4 regions of the Streptomyces sp. NPDC048473 genome follow, and region 1 is predicted to be linked to each of the others. Evidence: riboswitches for the same ligand, from Rfam matches in the RefSeq annotation. Region 1 holds a riboswitch; each other region holds the start of a gene.

Region 1 (4,204 bases):
GAGCGGTATCGCCTCCAGACGAGGACGTGGTGAGTGGTTTCGTCGCTCCCAGCGCGACATGCAATCCTGACGAGTTCCGCAGGTCAAGAGCTGTTAACCTTCGGAATTCGTTGTTTCGGCGAGCAGATCTGACGATTTGGCGTTAAGAGTGCGTCATTCTCTGGGGATCGGCGGGTGCGGGAACCGCAGCAGGATCCGATGCAAAGTTTCGCCCATTCCAGATTCCGGAAGGGTGCGGGCGTTTCGAGCGCCGCGATGCGCGGATCGCCGCGGGTCGCGCATCCACGGTCTTGATGCCAGCCTGGAGACATGGCTTGGGCGTCATGGACGACTCGCGGTGTGTTCTCCGGGCACGGTGGCGTGCTCACGGACGAGGTCGGCGTCCTGTCCGGAGACCTGACCGTTCACACGACCTGGGCCGATGACACGGCCCAGATCACTGTGCAGTACACGGGTGCGATCGACTGGTTCACCATGTCGGGCAGTCCTGTGCCGTGCTGCTCGGAGGACGACAGCCGGCGCCTTCACGAGGCGGTGGTGGAGTCCGTCCGGGAGGGAGCAGCGGCCACGGTTCCGAGGCCTCCGCTCCAGAAGCCGGAGCAGCCGACGGAGAGCGCCCAGGAGTAAGGGTTACGTCGACGGGGGCGCGCCGGGCACTGCGGTCCGGCGAGCAGGGAACGGCTTCGGAAACGGTGCGCGCCCGCCCTCAATGTCCCGGATCACTAGGATCCCTTGCGTGAGCAGAGCGTTCAGTGGCTGGACAGAGCAAGCATTCGAGCTGCTTCTGCAGTTGGAGGGCATACCTTCGCAAGAAGCGCGTGAGAAGCGCCGAAGGGACCGGGAGCGCCTCGTCCGGCAGCCCATGATCGCGTTGCTGAACGATGTGGCGGACGCGGACCAGGCGTACGAGGACTTCTCCGTCTGGGGGTTCCGCAAGGACCCGTGGTGGTGGCAGCACCAAGTGGCGGTGATCAGGATCGCGCGCAATGTCGAGATCGGTCTGCGCTTCGACCTCGACGGGCTCCGGATCAAGGGGGGCTGGACGTACCCGGACCCCGGGCAGGTCCCGTTGTTCCGTACGGCCGTCGCCGCGCAGGACAGTGGACCCGAGCTGGTGTGTGCCATCGAGGCGTTGGGGGCGCAGGGGTATGAGATCACCGGGGACACCATGAAGCGCATGCCACGCGGTCATGACGCCGGTCATCCCCGTGCCGACCTGCTCCGGTACCGCTCGGTCTCGGCTGCCCGTCCCCTCGGCGGGGACTGCGCACAGCACACGTCGGCGCTGGTCGATGCCGTAGTCGCAGCGGCGGAGGAGCTGGAGCCCTTGCTCTCCTGGCTCGCCGGCCATGTGACCGTTCCCGGCTCCCGCCGACGCGCCACGTAGCGTCGCCTCCGTGTGCCGCCCACGCGGGTGAGCAGCCGAAAGGCGGTCCCGGACCGGCGGGTGTGGTCCCTTCCGAGGGGCCTGTTCGGCCCCTCGCCACCCATCGGTTCTGAACCGCCATCGGCGCTGCTGCGGATCAGTAGGCCCCGAACACGTTGTCGATGGAGCCGTACTTGTCGGCGGCGTAGTTGCACGATGCGGTGATGTTGGCGACCGGGTCGTAGCTGTCCATCGACGTACCGGGCACGTGGTAGGCAAGGAACGTCGGGTCGATGATCTGGAGGAGGCCCTTGGACGGCGTGCCCTTGGCGGCGTTCGAGTCCCAGTTGTTGATGGCCCGGGGGTTGCCGGAGGACTCGCGCATGATGTTGCGGTGGATGCCGTCGTAGCTGCCGGGGATGCCGTTCTGGGCCATGACGGCCAGCGACTCCTTGATCCAGCCGTCCAGGTCGTTCGTGTACGTCGCGGGCTGCGCGGCCGGTGCGGCAGCAGCAGTTGCGGCAGTGGCAGTTGCGGCAGTCTTGGCCTCGGCCTGGGCGCCGATTGTCAGCTTCGTGCCCGGGCGAATCAGTGCGGGGTTGGCGCCGATGGTCTCTCGATTGTCCTCGTACAGCTTCTGCCAGCCACCGCTGAGGGAATATCCCTTTGCGATCTTGGAAAGGGTGTCGCCCGCGATCACGGAATAGATGGTGGGCGCGGCCTTTTCCTTGACGGTGGCGACGGTTGACGCCGCAGCCTTTTCGGCGGTGACAGTCTGTGCCGGTGCGGCCGAGGCAAAGCCGGCGCCGATCAGCGGAAGCACGAGAGCGGCTCCACCCGTGGTCGCGGCTATGAGACCGCGGGTCAGCGAAGTGGACTTACGACGACGGTGGTTACCCGTTGTGGACATAGCGAATTCCTCTCCGTCGCCTACGAGGTGAGCTGTCGGGTTCAGACTGGAGATGTCTGGCCGCAAGCGAATGCGGCTTCACCCCGAGCCGTTCCGGATACCGGACCGGCGGCTTACCTGGGTTCCCCGCTCCTGCCGTACATGAGTGGTCGGATTGCCGGACGGCGGCAGGATTCGGCGTTCCGTCCGGATTGACGGTGACCGTAGGCGAGAAACACCAAAAGGAACAAGCCCCCATTTTTGGATCACAATTCATTTGCAAGATCGAATCATGGAATCGGCAGTAATCCACCTCACACCGTGAAGCCAAATTTCCTTACGCAGAAGGGAACCGGGCCGCGCGTCACGGCATCTTGAGCTCTGAACGTGACTCACGCCACGGAGCGAACAAACGGTGCAATTCGGTCAGCACTCGAAGGTCACAACTCTCCTTAAATGCCTCTTTATTAACCAAGAGATCACTTCTAAATAAATCGCCCATACTGGGACATACCCGTGGGGATCTGGGTGCTTCTCGGGCCGGCCGCACCCGACAGGGCTCCATGACCTCCGGTGTCCGGCGTCCCGGCACGCGGGCCGCTCGTCCCACTCCCCCGCACGGCACCGAGGCTTTGCCTTTCGCCCTCCGGGTCGTTATCGTTTTGAACGGTTCTGTTGTCTCCGATAGAGGTGGACGTTGCGCATCTGAGGTTCGCGATCATCGCGCCGTACGGCTTCAGCCGTACGCCCGTCACGCAGTAGCAGTGTTCTGTCCTGCCCGTGACCCCGCGTGGATGCGACCTCGGTGCATGAGCCGTCCCTCGATCTTCCGGACCGCCGCACCTCCCTTTCGGTTCGGTCGCTGCGTGGTGCTCGCATACGAAGCCCCCATTCACCGCGCTTGCGACTGCGAGGATCACCATGGCGACACCCACCGCCCCCAGCGCCTCTCTCACCTGCTCCGCCCTGTCCTTCCAATGGCCGGACGGCACCACCGTCTTCGACGGACTCTCTCTCAGCATCGGCCGGGGCCGCACCGGGCTCGTCGGCACCAACGGCGCGGGCAAGTCCACACTGCTGCGACTGCTGGCCGGCCAACTGCGCCCCTCCCAGGGCTCGGTGGCCGTCGCCGGCAGCCTCGCCCACCTCCCTCAGAACATCACCCTCGACACGTCACTGCGTGTGGACGAGGCCCTGGGCATCGCCGAGCGGCGCGACGCGCTGCGCGCCATCGAAGCCGGGGATGTGGACGAGAAGCACTTCGAGACGATCGGTGACGACTGGGACGTCGAGGAACGTGCCCTTGCGACACTGGGCTCACTCGGACTCGACAGCGTCGAACTGGACCGCACCATTGGCCAGTTGTCCGGAGGGGAGACGGTCCTGCTGCGCCTGGCCGCACTGCTGCTGGAGCGTCCCGACGTCCTCCTTCTGGACGAGCCGACCAACAACCTCGATGTGTTCGCGCGCCGAAGGCTCTACGAAGCCGTCGACTCCTGGCGCTCGGGTGTCCTGGTCGTGGTCAGCCACGACCTCGAACTGCTGGAGCGCGTGGACCGCATCGCCGAACTGCGCTCCGGATCCGTGAGCTGGTACGGGGGCGGCTGGTCCGCCTACGAAGAAGCCCTGGCCACCGAACAGGAGGCCGCCGGACGGATGTTGCGGGCAGCCGAGGCGGACGTACGCCGGCAGAAACGCGAACTGGAGGAGACCCACGTGAAGCTGGCCCGCCGTCAGCGCCACGGCAGGAAGATGGAGGCCGAGGGCGGGCTCCCGAAAATCCTTGCCGGCCGCCGGAAGCGGTCCGCGCAGGAGTCGGCGGGCAAGCTTCGCGGCGTCCATGAGGAGCGTCTCAATGAGGCGCGCGAACGCCGCGAGGAGGCCGCGGACGCGATCCGTGACGATGCCGAGATCCGCGTGAGCCTTCCCCACACCGCCGTTCCCACCGG
Region 2 (4,204 bases), on a different contig from region 1:
GGCCTGGCGGTCGCCGATCCGGTCCACGTACGACGCGCGCTCCAGGTACTGGTCGGGGTCGGAGGAGAGCGCCAGCTGTACGGCCGGGTCGAGGCCACCGGTGCGGTACTGCGCGGCGGCGAGTGAACCCAGCGCGTTGCGGGAGGCGTTGAGGCGCTCGGTCCTGCGGGCGGCCTCGTCGCGCAGGGTGTCGACGGCATCGGCGGCGGCGGTCGCCTTCTCCTTCGCGCCGTTGTACTGCTCGGTGGCGACCTCCGCGTCGTGGTACAGCCGGTCCATCTCCGCCCCGACCTGGGCGGGGGTGAGCCGGGGATCGGCTTGTGCGGAGCCCGGCAGGGCGGCAGCGGTGGCGGCCCCGGCAAAGGCGAGGGTGGCTGCGGTGCGGGCAGCAGAGCCGGTGTACGGGCGCTGCTTGGGTTTCCGGTGCGCTGCCACGGGGGCGTGCGTCCTTCCTGGCGACTGCCCGCCGGGGACTACCGGCGGGCCCGCCGGAGGTCCGGCGGCGGGTCACCAACAGGGGGAGTGGCCCGCCGCCGGATCTCTCGGCGGGGTGACCGGTTCGCCGTCCGGGTGCGGAGCGGCGGTGAGCCGGTCACCTGGTCAGGACGCTAAACCCGGGGCACGGGGAAGAGTCGTAATGACGCCTATTGCCCGAATTTGGCGCGGCACTGTCATTGATTGATCGGGAAAATTACACCAGAGTCAGGCAATTGGTGCAGACGTGAGTGAAGCGACAGGAAGTCACACCTGCCTGCGGAGTGGTGATATGGCCGGGGCTAGGCTGCGGACCCATGGATGTACTCATCAATGTCTTCGTCGCCCTGCACATCATCGGTATCGCCTCTCTGCTGGGCGGTTTCCTGACCCAGATGAAGGCGATGGGCGCGGGCACGGCCCGGTTCGTCCCGGCGATGCTGCACGGCGCACTGACGATGCTGGTCACCGGTGTCGCGCTGGTCGGGCTCAACGAGGCCGACGACCAGACCGTGAACAACATCAAGATCGGGGTCAAGCTGCTGCTCCTGGTCGTCATCCTCGCGCTCGTCTACATCAAGCGGGACGAGGAGAAGGTCGACAAAGGTTCCTTCGCGGCGGTGGGCGGGCTGACGCTCGCCAACATCTTCATCGCCACGCTCTGGACCTGAGCCGGCCCGCGCCGCACCACCGGACGGGCTCGGAATTCAAGCCCGTCCGGCCGCTGAGGGCATAGGAGTGTGAGCCGCTACGACGGCCGCACGCTGCCGTAGATCGGCATGTAGTAGATCGATTCCTCGCGCACATTCGCCCCCGGCTTCGGCGCGTGGATCATCATCCCGTCGCCCTTGTAGATGCCGACGTGGCTGATGTCGTCGTAGAAGAAGACGAGGTCGCCCGGCTGCAGATCGGCCGTCGCGATCCGGATACCTGTCTCCACCTGGTCCCAGGTGGTGCGCGGGATGTCGACGCCCGCGGCCTTCCATGCCGCCTGGGTGAGCCCGGAGCAGTCGTACGAGGACGGGCCCGTCGCGCCCCAGACGTACGGCTTGCCGATCTGGGCCGTGGCGAAGGCGAGGGCCTTCTCCGCCTTGGTGGTGGCGCTGCTGTCCGAGCCGGTTTTGGTGCCCGTTCCCGTACCGCTGCCGGATTCCGCCTCCTTCGCGGCCCTGCGGTCCGCCTCCGCCTTGGCGGCGGCCTGCTGCTGCGCCAGTTCCTCCGCCTTGCGCTTGGCCTCCGCCTCCTTCTTGCGCTCCAGCGCCGCGAGCCGGGCCTTCTCCTCGGCGGTCAGCTTCGTCAGTGTCGCGCGCGCCTCGCCCAGCTTCTTCTGGACGTTCTGCTTGCTGGTGCGCAGCGTGGTCTGTGTCGCGGTCAGCGTCTCCAGGCTCTGCACCGCTTCGGCGCGCTTCTTCGACGCCTTGGCCTGCTGCGTACGGAAGTCCGTGACCGCCTTCTGCTGCTGACCGGTCATCCGGCTCATCAGCTGGTTCTGGTCGAAGTACGACTGCGGGTCGTCGGCCAGGAAGAAGGTGGCGCTCGGCGCGATGGAGCCGGTGCGGTACTGCGCGGCCGCGTAGGCGCCGAGCGTCCTGCGGGCGTCGTTGAGCTTGTCGGCGCGCTCGGCCACGTCCTCCAGCAGGGCGTCGACCTTGGTGCGCTGGGTGGCGGAGGTTTCCTTCGCCCGGTTGTACTGCTGGGTCGCGGTGCCCGCCTGCCGGTAGAGGTCGTCGACCTTCTTCTGGACGTCCTCGATGCTGGGCTTCGGAGCGGGCGCGGCCGTGGCGCTCTGCGTGGAGAGCAGGGTCACGGACGCCAGTGCCGCCGTCGTGAACCCGACGGCCGGTGTGGTGGTGCGCACCCGGGTGCGCGGTTTGCGATGCGACGCCAAGGCCGGCATCTCCTTCCGTGGACCGCCTACCGGGTTAGCTGTCGGGTTCGGGCGGAACGGAAGGCTGCCCTACGGTCCGAGTGGGGGATAAGGACCGATTCACCCCGGTACTGCGTGTGGGTCCCCGGTTCCGAACTCCCGCGAGGGCAGCACGGATTCGGCGTGGGTGCCCGCTCGGCGTGGTTCGCCTCAGGGGGTACGGGCCGCCCGGTCGAGCACGCTAGCCAACCCGTGGTGCTGCTGTGAAGGTCGATGTTCGATATGCCCGATACATTTTCGTGACCTTGATGAAAGGGGGCGGCGCGGGCGGACGAGGGCCCGGATTTTCTTACGTGGCGTGGGTGCCCGCTCTCTTTGTGTGCCCGGCCGCCGGGTCCGGTTCGCCATGCGGCCGTCGGGTGTCGGTGCGGCGGCCTAGACTCGACAAGCGATGAGCAGCCTCTTTGACGACAGCTTCCTGGCCGGCCTCCAGCACTCGGAGGAAGAGCCCCCGCCACCCCCCGAGGACTCCGCACCCGAAGCGGTGCCGGAGGACCTTTTCGCGGGCGTATTCGACGGGCCCCCGCCACCCAGAGACGCGTACTACCGCGACGGCGCGCACCGCCCCGTCATCGACGCCGCGGCGCTCCTCGACGGGCTGAACACCGAGCAGCGCGCCGCCGTGGTCCACGCGGGTTCCCCGCTGCTCATCGTCGCCGGAGCGGGCTCCGGCAAGACCCGGGTGCTGACCCACCGCATCGCTCACCTCCTCGCCGAGCGCGGGGTGCACCCCGGCCAGATCCTGGCGATCACCTTCACCAACAAGGCCGCGGGCGAGATGAAGGAGCGCGTCGAGCAGCTCGTCGGACCGCGCGCCAACGCCATGTGGGTCATGACCTTCCACAGCGCGTGCGTACGCATCCTGCGCCGCGAGTCGAAGAAGCTCGGCTTCACCTCGTCGTTCTCCATCTACGACGCCGCCGACTCCAAGCGGCTGATGGCCCTGGTCTGCCGCGATCTCGACCTCGACCCGAAGCGCTTCCCGCCGAAGGCGTTCACCGCCAAGGTCTCCAACCTGAAGAACGAGCTGATCGACGAGGAGACCTTCGCCGGTCAGGCCGCGGACGGCTTCGAGAAGACGCTCGCCCAGGCCTACGCGATGTACCAGTCCCGGCTGCGCGAGGCCAACGCGCTGGACTTCGACGACATCATCATGACGACGGTCCATCTGCTCCAGGCGTTCCCCGACGTCGCCGAGCACTACCGCCGCCGCTTCCGGCACGTCCTGGTCGACGAGTACCAGGACACCAACCACGCCCAGTACACCCTCGTACGCGAACTGGTCGGCCCGGCCGGAGAGGCCGACGCCCCCGCCGAGCTGTGCGTCGTCGGTGACGCGGACCAGTCGATCTACGCCTTCCGCGGCGCGACCATCCGCAACATCCTCCAGTTCGAGGAGGACTACCCGAACGCGACCACGATCCTCCTGGAGCAGAACTACCGCTCCACGCAGACGATCCTGTCCGCCGCCAACGCGGTCATCGAGCGCAACGAGAGCCGCCGCCCCAAGAACCTCTGGACGAACGCCGGCACGGGCGCCCGGATCACCGGCTATGTCGCCGACACCGAGCACGACGAGGCGCAGTTCGTCGCCGACGAGATCGACCGGCTGACCGACGCGGGCGACGCCAAGGCGGGCGACGTCGCGATCTTCTACCGTACGAACGCGCAGTCCCGTGTCTTCGAAGAGATCTTCATCCGCGTCGGCCTGCCCTACAAGGTCGTCGGCGGCGTGCGCTTCTACGAGCGCAAGGAGGTCCGGGACGTCCTGGCCTACCTCCGGGTCCTCGCCAACCCCGAGGA
Region 3 (4,204 bases), on a different contig from region 1:
TCCGTCGCGGAGGACCACGTCCGCTTCCCAGTGGTCGGGGTACGCGTGATGCGGACTCTGCTCCGGCGAGGGCTGCATGCGCAAAGACTACGGCTCCGTCAGCGGTCGCGTAGGTCTTGGCGCCGGGGCAGTCTGAGGGGGCTGATCGGCGGTACAGCACGGGTTGTGGGCGTGCCGCGAGTCGGCCGGAGCATCGCGCACCACATGAGAGACTGGTCTAGACAACCATTGATTCGTGAAGGGCAGAACCATGGCTGAGCGCCGCGTCAACGTCGGTTGGTCCGAGGGCCTGCACGCCCGCCCCGCTTCCATCTTCGTCCGTGCCGCCACGGCTTCCGGCGTCCCCGTGACGATCTCCAAGGCCGACGGCAACCCGGTGAACGCCGCCTCCATGCTCGCGGTGCTCGGTCTCGGAGCGCACGGTGGCGAGGAGATCGTGCTCGCATCCGAGGCCGACGACTCCGAAGCCGCCCTGGACCGTCTGGCGAAGCTGGTTGCCGAAGGGCTGGATGAGCTTCCGGAGACCGTCTGAACCATTTTCTGCGAGAGAGCCGCGGCACCCATATTCGGGGCTGCGGCTTTTTCGCTTTCCTGACCCGGGACGACCGGAGCGAATTCGGGCAGCCCAAAGAAAGCCCTCACAGAGTTACGACTCTTTGTATACGGCGTAATTGTTAATGCCGAACGCCCGTGGTGTTTACGGAATGTTGCGAAGTCCTCACCCGGTCGGCGCGGGAGGCGGCGGGCCGGCGGCCCGGCCTGTCGGTGCGGCGCAGCCGGTGAGCGGCCGCGGCCCGTTCGGCATGCTGGGTGGCCAGCGCCCTGGCCCGTTCCGCGTCACCCCGCACCACCGCGTCCACGATGGCTCCGTGCTCGGCCCAGGAATCCACCGGCCGGGCCGGCTGCTCGACCGTGTACATCCAGGCGATCTTGTGCCGGAGCTGGGTGAGCAGCGCGATCAGCCCTGGACTGCCGGAGGCCTGCGCCAGCGTCTCGTGGAACCAGCCGCCCAGCGAGCGCAGATCCTCCCCCTCGCCCCGCCGGGCCCGCTCCTGGCCGAGTCTGACCAGACCGCGCAACACCTTGAGATGTGCCTCGGTGCGGCGCTGCGCGGCGCGCGCGGCGCCCAGCGGCTCCAGCAGCATCCGGACCTCCAGGAGGTCGGCGGCCTCCTGCTCGGTGGGCTCGGCGACGCAGGCGCCCGCGTGCCGGCGGGTGACCACGAAGCCCTCGGACTCCAGGGTGCGCAGCGCTTCCCGTACCGGGACACGGGAGACCCCGTAACGACGCGCCAGCAACTCCTCGGTGAGCCGGCTGCCGCGTTCGAAGACACCGGAGACGATGTCGTCACGGATCGCCGTGCATACCGAATGCGCCGGAATACGCATGTCCGAACCTCCGCCTTAATCCCCGCGAAACGCGGCCGACCGACGCCTCTTCCGTGACTCTATTGCAATGCGGCCGCATTTCCGATGCCGGGTGTAAATCCATGAATATCTTTTGGCCACAGGACGGTTCGGCGGGCAGGTACTGCGGGCGGGCGCGGGGCCGGGTACGGCGAAGGCCCCGGCGTGCTGCCGGGGCCTTCGGGGGTGCTGCGGGTGGAGCGTCGGTCAGACGTTGACGCCGTGGGCGCGCAGGTACGCGACGGGGTCCATGTCGGAGCCGTACGACGGTGTGGTCCGGGCCTCGAAGTGGAGGTGTGGTCCGGTGGAGTTGCCGGTCGAGCCGGAGAGGCCGATCTGCCGGCCCGCGCCGACGCTCTGGCCGACGGAGACACCGATCGAGGAGAGGTGGCCGTACTGCGTGTACGTGCCGTCCGTCATCCGGAGCACGATGTTGTTGCCGTACGCGCCGCCCCAGCCCGCCTCGACGACCGTACCGGCGCCGACGGCGACGACGGAGCTGCCGGACGCGGCGTGGAAGTCGATGCCCGAGTGGCTGCCGGAGGACCAGAGCGAGCCGCTGGACTTGTAACCGGTGGTGACGTACGAACCGGCGACCGGGAGCTGGAAGGAGCCCAGGCGGGTGCGCTCGGCGGACCGGGCGGCGCGGGCCTTCTCGGCGCGTGCCTCGGCCGCGCGCTTGGCGTCGGCCTTCGCCTCCGCCTTCTTCCTGGCTTCGGCCTTCTTCTTGGCCTCGGCCTTCCGCTGGGCCTCCGCCCTCGCCTTGGCCGCGACATCGGCCTGGTGCTTCTGCGCGTCGGCCTGGGCGTCGATCTGGTCGGCGAGGGCGCCCTCGATGGCGATGACCTGGTTGAGACCGGTGTCGCTGACGGAGGCGTCCGCGGCGAGGGCCGGAGAGGCCATGCCGCCGATGACGCCGGTGGTGGCCAGAGCCGCGACGCCGGCGATCTTCGCGCTCCTGCGCGTCAGACGGTTCGGGGCACGATGCTTCCCGGTGGCACGGGTGAACGCCATGAAGTGGCTGATCCTTTCCTTCCTTCTCGCCTACCGGGTTAGCTGACGGGTTCGGAGCAGGAAGGTCTCCTACGGACGCCCCGGCCTCACCGAGGCTCAGGCATCCGATTCACCCCAGGGACTTCATGGGTCCCCGGCTCCCCAGGCTCGCGCCTGACGGGGACTCGGCGATGGCTGCCCGGTACGTCACGGATGCGGCATACGAGTGACGGACAGCCCAGCCGACGCTAAGCGGGGTCACTTTCATTCACCAAACGGACAGGCCGTTTTGTAGCGCATCCCACAGGGCAGACAGGCAACCTCCCCACCAAAACGGACAAAAAGGAAGACCCCGACGAGATCTGACTCACAGGGGTCTTCCTTCTGTCCCGGTATGCGGACATATGACGGGTCGGTGGACTGGTCAGCGCTGCCGGTGCGGCTGGTGCTCGGTCGAACGTGACAGTCGACCGGTGAACTGTCACACGCGACAGGGCGGCCGGTCGGCCGTCGCCCGCGGCGGGCCGGACGATCGTCCGGCGTCCACGACGGGTACGCCCGTCAGCCGGCGACCACCGACACCTCTCCGACGCCCAGGGCCCGGATCGGCTCCTCGATCTGCGCCGCGTCACCGACAAGGATCGTGACCAGCCGGTCGCCCGGGAAGGCGTTGACCACCGCTGCGGTCGCCTCGACCGTGCCGGTCTCCGCGAGCCGGGCGTACAGCTGTGCCTGGTAGTCGTCCGGGAGGTGCTGCTCGACCTGGTCGGCGAGGGTGCCCGCGACCGAGGCCGCCGTCTCGAACTTCAGCGGTGCGACACCCACGAGGTTCTGCACGGCCGTCTCGCGCTCTTCATCGGTCAGCCCCTCGGCCGCCAGGGTCCGCAGGACCGTCCACAGGTCCTTCAGCGCCGGTCCGGTGGACTCCGTGTCCACCGATCCGCTGATGGCGAGCATCGCGGCACCGGTCGCCCCCGAGGCGGAATCCGGGGCCGACGACCGCAGCACCTGGGCGAAGGCCCGTACGCCGTAGGTGTAGCCCTTCTCCTCGCGCAGCACACGGTCCAGCCGGGAGGTGAGCGTGCCGCCCAGGCAGTACGTGCCCAGCACCTGGGCCGGCCACACGCTGTCGTGCCGGTCGGCGCCGATCCGGCCGATCAGCAGCTGCGTCTGCACCGCGCCCGGACGGTCGACGATCACCACTCGGCCGGTGTCGTCGGCGGTGATCGGCGGGGCGGGACGTGGCTCGGCGGTGTCTCCCGACCAGTCGCCGAGGGTGTCGGCGAGCAGGGCGTCCAGGTCGATGCCGGTGAGGTCACCGACGATCACGGCGGTCGCCGTGGACGGCCGGATGTGAGCGTCGAAGAAGGCACGCACAGCTGCCGAGTCGATCCGCTCCACCGTCTCCTCGGTGCCCTGGCGCGGGCGCGACATCCGCGCCGCGGCCGGGAAGAGCTCCTTGGAGAGCTGCTTGGCGGCGCGCCGGGCCGGGTTGGCCTGCTCGTGCGGGATCTCGTCGAGCCGGTTGCGTACCAGCCGTTCGATCTCGCTGTCGGCGAAGGCGGGCGCCCGCAGCGCCTCGGCGACCAGCGCGAGCGCCTTGGCCAGCCGGGAGGCCGGGACCTCCAGGGAGACCCGGACACCGGGGTGGTCGGCGTGCGCGTCGAGGGTGGCGCCGCAGCGCTCCAGCTCGGCGGCGAACTCCTCGGCGGTGTGCTTGTCGGTGCCCTCGGACAGCGCCCGCGACATGATCGTGGCCACGCCGTCGAGGCCCTCGGGCTCGGCGTCCAGCGGGGCGTCGAGGA
Region 4 (4,204 bases), on a different contig from region 1:
CGGCGCCCCAGCGCAGGGCCTCGGAGAAGGACTCCGCGCCGATCGGGGCGATCATGAACTCCTGGATGTCCACGTTGGAGTCTGCGTGCGACCCACCGTTGAGGATGTTCATCATCGGGACGGGCAGCAGGTGCGCGTTCGGGCCACCGAGGTAGCGGAACAGCGGCAGGTCCGAGGCCTCGGAGGCGGCGTGGGCGACGGCCAGCGAGACGCCGAGGATGGCGTTGGCGCCGAGCGAGCCCTTGTTCTCGGTGGCGTCCAGGTCGAACATCGCCTGGTCGATCAGCCGCTGCTCGGTCGCGTCGTAGCCGACGAGCTCCGGACCGATCTGCTCGATCACGGCGAGGACGGCCTTCTCCACGCCCTTGCCGTGGTAACGGTTGGGGTCACCGTCGCGAAGCTCAATGGCCTCGAACGCACCGGTGGAGGCGCCGGACGGCACGGCAGCACGACCCGTGCTGCCGTCGTCGAGGCCAACCTCGACCTCGACCGTGGGGTTCCCCCGGGAGTCGAGGATTTCCCGGGCTACGACGACGTCGATGGACGGCACGAGGCATCTCCTTCTGGGATATGACACTGGTTGTGCAGGGTCACTTTGGCCTTGCGACAAGAGCCTAACCGGCCCGGCCCGCTCAGTCGGACGACCGCCCGTCCCCTGGGACGAAAAAGGACCCAAGAGCGCGCAGTACCGGGCAAACAGCCAGAATTTTACTGGCCAGTAACTACAACAGTTGAACGATCACCCATAGTCGCGCTCCCTACATAGGGGGTACCGCGTCACGCAGAAACCCCGGCCCGGCGCGTACGGGGGATTGCGCGCCGGGCCGGGGTGCTCGGGGAGGAGTGAGCCTGGACTACTTCGTCAGGTGCAGCTGCTGACCCGGGTAGATCAGGTCGGCGTCCTTGACGATGTCCTTGTTCAGCTCGAACAGCTGCTGCCAGCCGCCCTTGACCTTGTGGTCGGCGGCGATCTTGCTCAGGGAGTCGCCGGAGGCGACCTTGTACTCGCCGTCGCCCCTCTTGACCTTCTCGCCGGTCGGCGTGGTGACGGTCTTCTTCGACTCGGCCTGCGGGGCGGCGGAGCGGTCCGAGCGGGAGGCGGCGGGGGTCTCGGTGCGCTCGGCCTTCTTCGGCTGAGCCTGCTGCTTCGGCGCGGCCGGGGCGCTCTTCTGCTCGGTGGCGCCGGAGCCGGTGTCGACACCCGGGTCGACACCGTCGTTGGTCAGATTGCCGGCACCGGCGCAGCCCCAGGCACCCGGACCCTGCATGTCGAGAAGCTTCTCGGCGATGGCGATCTGCTGAGCCTTGGTGGCCAGGTCGGCACGGGAGGCGTACTGCGTACCACCGGCGGCGGCCCAGCTGGACTGCGAGAACTGCAGACCGCCGTAGTAGCCGTTGCCGGTGTTGATGGACCAGTTGCCACCGGACTCGCACTGAGCGACGGCATCCCAGGTGGCGACGGAGGCGGCGGAGGCGCCGGTCGCGCCCATCAGCGGAACGGCGACGGCGGTACCGGCGACACCCGCGAGCGTGACGATACGGACGGCCTTGGACGGGCGGCGGTGCTTGCCCTTGCTGGAAAACAGCATGGAACTTCTCCTCACCGACGCCTACGAGGTGAGCTGTCGGGTTCGGGCCAAGTGAGTTGCCCGGTCGCACGTCCTAGCACGCGACTTCACCCCAAGCCGGTCCTGATGCGTCTCTCGACGATCGGGCCCGGCGCTTACCTGGGTCCCCCGCTCCTGCCTACGGCGCTTTACGCGTCTGTTCCCTTCGACCGACGGCAGGATTCGGCGTGACGGTCGACGGGGCCCGCGGTGCGAGCGGTTCCGACCGTAAACATACGCAACCCTCACATTCAAAGACGGACACATCGGGCAATTCGCCCTTACTTGCATCTGGGGAACTGTCGTTTTCGCAGGTGAGGGCGGTGCGGAAGGGTCCCCTGGGCGCGACACGCCAGTTGACGCAAAGAGACCCATGTCTCACTTACGCATAAGCGGACATAGGTCCCTGAACTACCCCGGTTTTTGAGGCTCTTTTAGCTGATTTTCAGACCGCTCTCACTCGGCCTTCACGCCGAGATCGAGGCTCTGGCCAGGGAGGATGAGATCCGGGTCGGAGCCGACGACATCCTTGTTGGCCTCATAGAGCGCGGGCCAGCCACCAGGAACCTTCTGTGCATCAGCAATCGCCCAGAGGTTGTCGCCTGGGTGCACGGTGTACGTACCGTCGGCGACGGAAGCGCCCGCGTCGCGTGCGTCGGCGTCACCACGGGAGGCGTGACGACCCGCCTCGCGGCCACTGCCGCCGTTCGCGTCCTGGCTCCCCTCGGGGGCCGGCGCGCCACGGTGCTTGCCACCGACACCGTCGGACGAGTCAGATGAATCGGATGAATCAGACGCCTCGGAGGACGGCGTGGCCGACTCGGTTGCCGAAGGCTTCGGGGACGGCTTGGCCTTGCCTGCAGGCTTGTCGGTGCCGCCCGAGCCCTTCGAGCCGTCCGTGCCGTCCGAGGCGCTGTCCGACGGCGTGGCGTCATCGGACGGGGCCGCCGACGCGCTGTCAGCCGGCTCCGTGCCCTCTGTCGGCTCGGCGGAGGGCGCGGAGCCCGGGTCGACACCCGGCAGCGTCCCGTCCACCGCGAGGCCGGAGATGACCGCACAGCTGGGCCACGCCTGCGGGCCCTTGTCGTCCAGGACCTTCTCGGCCACGGCTATCTGCTGCGAGCGGCTGGCGAGGTCGGCACGCGAGGCGTACGACTCGCCGCCGTACGCCTTCCAGGTCTCCTGCGAGAACTGCAGGCCGCCGTAGAAGCCGTTGCCGAGGTCGGCGCTCCACATGCCGCCGCTCTCGCACTCGGCCACCCGGTCCCAGGTCGTGGCGTCGGCCGCGTGCGCACCGGCCGCGCCGAGCAGCGGGATGGCGATGGCCGATCCGGTCACGCCCGCGGCGACGACGATGGCGGGTGCCTGACGAGGGCGACGGTGTCTGCCGTTCGCGGAGCCCATGGGGTTGCCTTCCGTGTGACTGACGAGTGACTGGTGAGTCGAACGGTGAACCTAGCGGGACTCGAACGTGTGTCACAAGTCGATGCAGCGCAGATCACGTGAAAGTCACAGAGTTGACAGAGTGTCACCTTGCGTCGGGGCGCCCCCTGGTTCGAACTCCACGGGCAGCGTGCGCAGTCCGCGCATGATGAGTCCGCCACGCCACCGCAAATCGGTAGGTTCCACCGCAAGGCGCAGGTCCGGAAGGCGCCTCAGAAGCGTGGCGAGCGCGGTCTGTCCCTCCAGCCGGGCGAGCGGTGCTCCCAGGCAGTAGTGGAGGCCGTGCCCGTATCCGAGGTGCTGATTGTCACGCCGTGCGAGGTCGAGCGTGTCGGGGTCCTCGAAGCGTTCCGGGTCGCGGTCGGCGGCGGCGAGCACGACGAGTACGGGGTCGCCTGCCGCGATGTCCTGTCCGCCGAGCGTCAGCGGCTCGGTGGCGAACCGCCAGGTCGCCAGCTCCACCGGGCCGTCGTACCGCAGCAGTTCCTCGATCCCGGCCTCCAGCAGATCGCTCTCCCCCGCGTCGAGGGAGCGCTGCAGCCGCTCGCGCTGTGCGGGGTTGCGCAGCAGCGCGTACATCCCGTTGCCGATGAGGTTGACCGTCGTCTCGAACCCGGCGAAGAGCAGGATGAAGGCCATGGCCGCGGCCTCGTTCTCGGTGAGGTGCTCGCCGTGGTCGCTGGCCCGGATCAGCCCCGAGATCAGGTCGTCCCCCGGGTTCTCCCGCTTGCGGTGGATCAGTTCGGCGAGATAGCCGCGCATCTTCTTCACCGACCTGGCCACCCCGCCGCGCGGCCCGCCGCCGTGGCGGATCATCATGCCCGCCCAGTCCCGGAAGTCGTCCTGGTCCTCGCGCGGGACGCCGAGCAGATCGCAGATCGCGTAAATGGGAAGCGGGAACGCGAAGTCATGGATGAGGTCCGCCTTCCCCTCCGCGATGAAGCGGTCGATGAGGCGGTCCGTCAGTTCCTGCACCCGCGGCGCGAACTCGGCGACCCGGCGCGGAGTGAACGCCTTGGACACGAGGCGGCGAAGCCGGGTGTGGTCGGGCGGGTCGATGTTCAGCAGATGCGTCATCAGCTCCGCCTTGCGCTCGCCCGGGATGCCCGTCTTCCCCTTGGCGTGTGCCGGCTCGGCGTGGTGCGCCGGGTTCT

The links. Region 1 has a riboswitch for cyclic di-AMP ahead of ACGFU7_RS25905 (transglycosylase SLT domain-containing protein). Riboswitches for the same ligand answer to the same signal wherever they lie in the genome.
Region 2: another riboswitch for cyclic di-AMP. It lies ahead of ACGFU7_RS04460 (NlpC/P60 family protein); the one in region 1 lies ahead of ACGFU7_RS25905 (transglycosylase SLT domain-containing protein).
Region 3: another riboswitch for cyclic di-AMP. It lies ahead of ACGFU7_RS28575 (M23 family metallopeptidase); the one in region 1 lies ahead of ACGFU7_RS25905 (transglycosylase SLT domain-containing protein).
Region 4: another riboswitch for cyclic di-AMP. It lies ahead of ACGFU7_RS28080 (transglycosylase family protein); the one in region 1 lies ahead of ACGFU7_RS25905 (transglycosylase SLT domain-containing protein).

Annotation. Positions count from the first base shown of each region.
Region 1 is NZ_JBICXE010000017.1:145,042-149,245, reverse strand. It holds gene ACGFU7_RS25915 (hypothetical protein) at 310-627, shown strand; gene ACGFU7_RS25910 (DUF2461 family protein) at 737-1,387, shown strand; gene ACGFU7_RS25905 (transglycosylase SLT domain-containing protein) at 1,524-2,276, opposite strand; cyclic di-AMP (ydaO/yuaA leader) riboswitch at 2,281-2,466, opposite strand; partial or broken gene ACGFU7_RS25900 (ATP-binding cassette domain-containing protein) at 3,177-3,791, shown strand; partial or broken gene ACGFU7_RS25895 (ATP-binding cassette domain-containing protein) at 3,912-4,204, shown strand, end outside.
Region 2 is NZ_JBICXE010000002.1:253,810-258,013, reverse strand. It holds gene ACGFU7_RS04470 (NlpC/P60 family protein) at 1-435, opposite strand, end outside; gene ACGFU7_RS04465 (hypothetical protein) at 792-1,145, shown strand; gene ACGFU7_RS04460 (NlpC/P60 family protein) at 1,223-2,371, opposite strand; cyclic di-AMP (ydaO/yuaA leader) riboswitch at 2,370-2,535, opposite strand; gene pcrA (DNA helicase PcrA) at 2,793-4,204, shown strand, end outside.
Region 3 is NZ_JBICXE010000021.1:39,371-43,574, forward strand. It holds gene ACGFU7_RS28560 (GNAT family N-acetyltransferase) at 1-78, opposite strand, end outside; gene ACGFU7_RS28565 (HPr family phosphocarrier protein) at 251-532, shown strand; gene ACGFU7_RS28570 (GntR family transcriptional regulator) at 675-1,388, opposite strand; gene ACGFU7_RS28575 (M23 family metallopeptidase) at 1,614-2,420, opposite strand; cyclic di-AMP (ydaO/yuaA leader) riboswitch at 2,434-2,600, opposite strand; gene ACGFU7_RS28580 (M16 family metallopeptidase) at 2,961-4,204, opposite strand, start outside.
Region 4 is NZ_JBICXE010000020.1:94,478-98,681, forward strand. It holds gene eno (phosphopyruvate hydratase) at 1-550, opposite strand, end outside; gene ACGFU7_RS28080 (transglycosylase family protein) at 855-1,589, opposite strand; cyclic di-AMP (ydaO/yuaA leader) riboswitch at 1,593-1,764, opposite strand; gene ACGFU7_RS28085 (transglycosylase family protein) at 2,064-3,011, opposite strand; gene ACGFU7_RS28090 (cytochrome P450) at 3,117-4,204, opposite strand, start outside.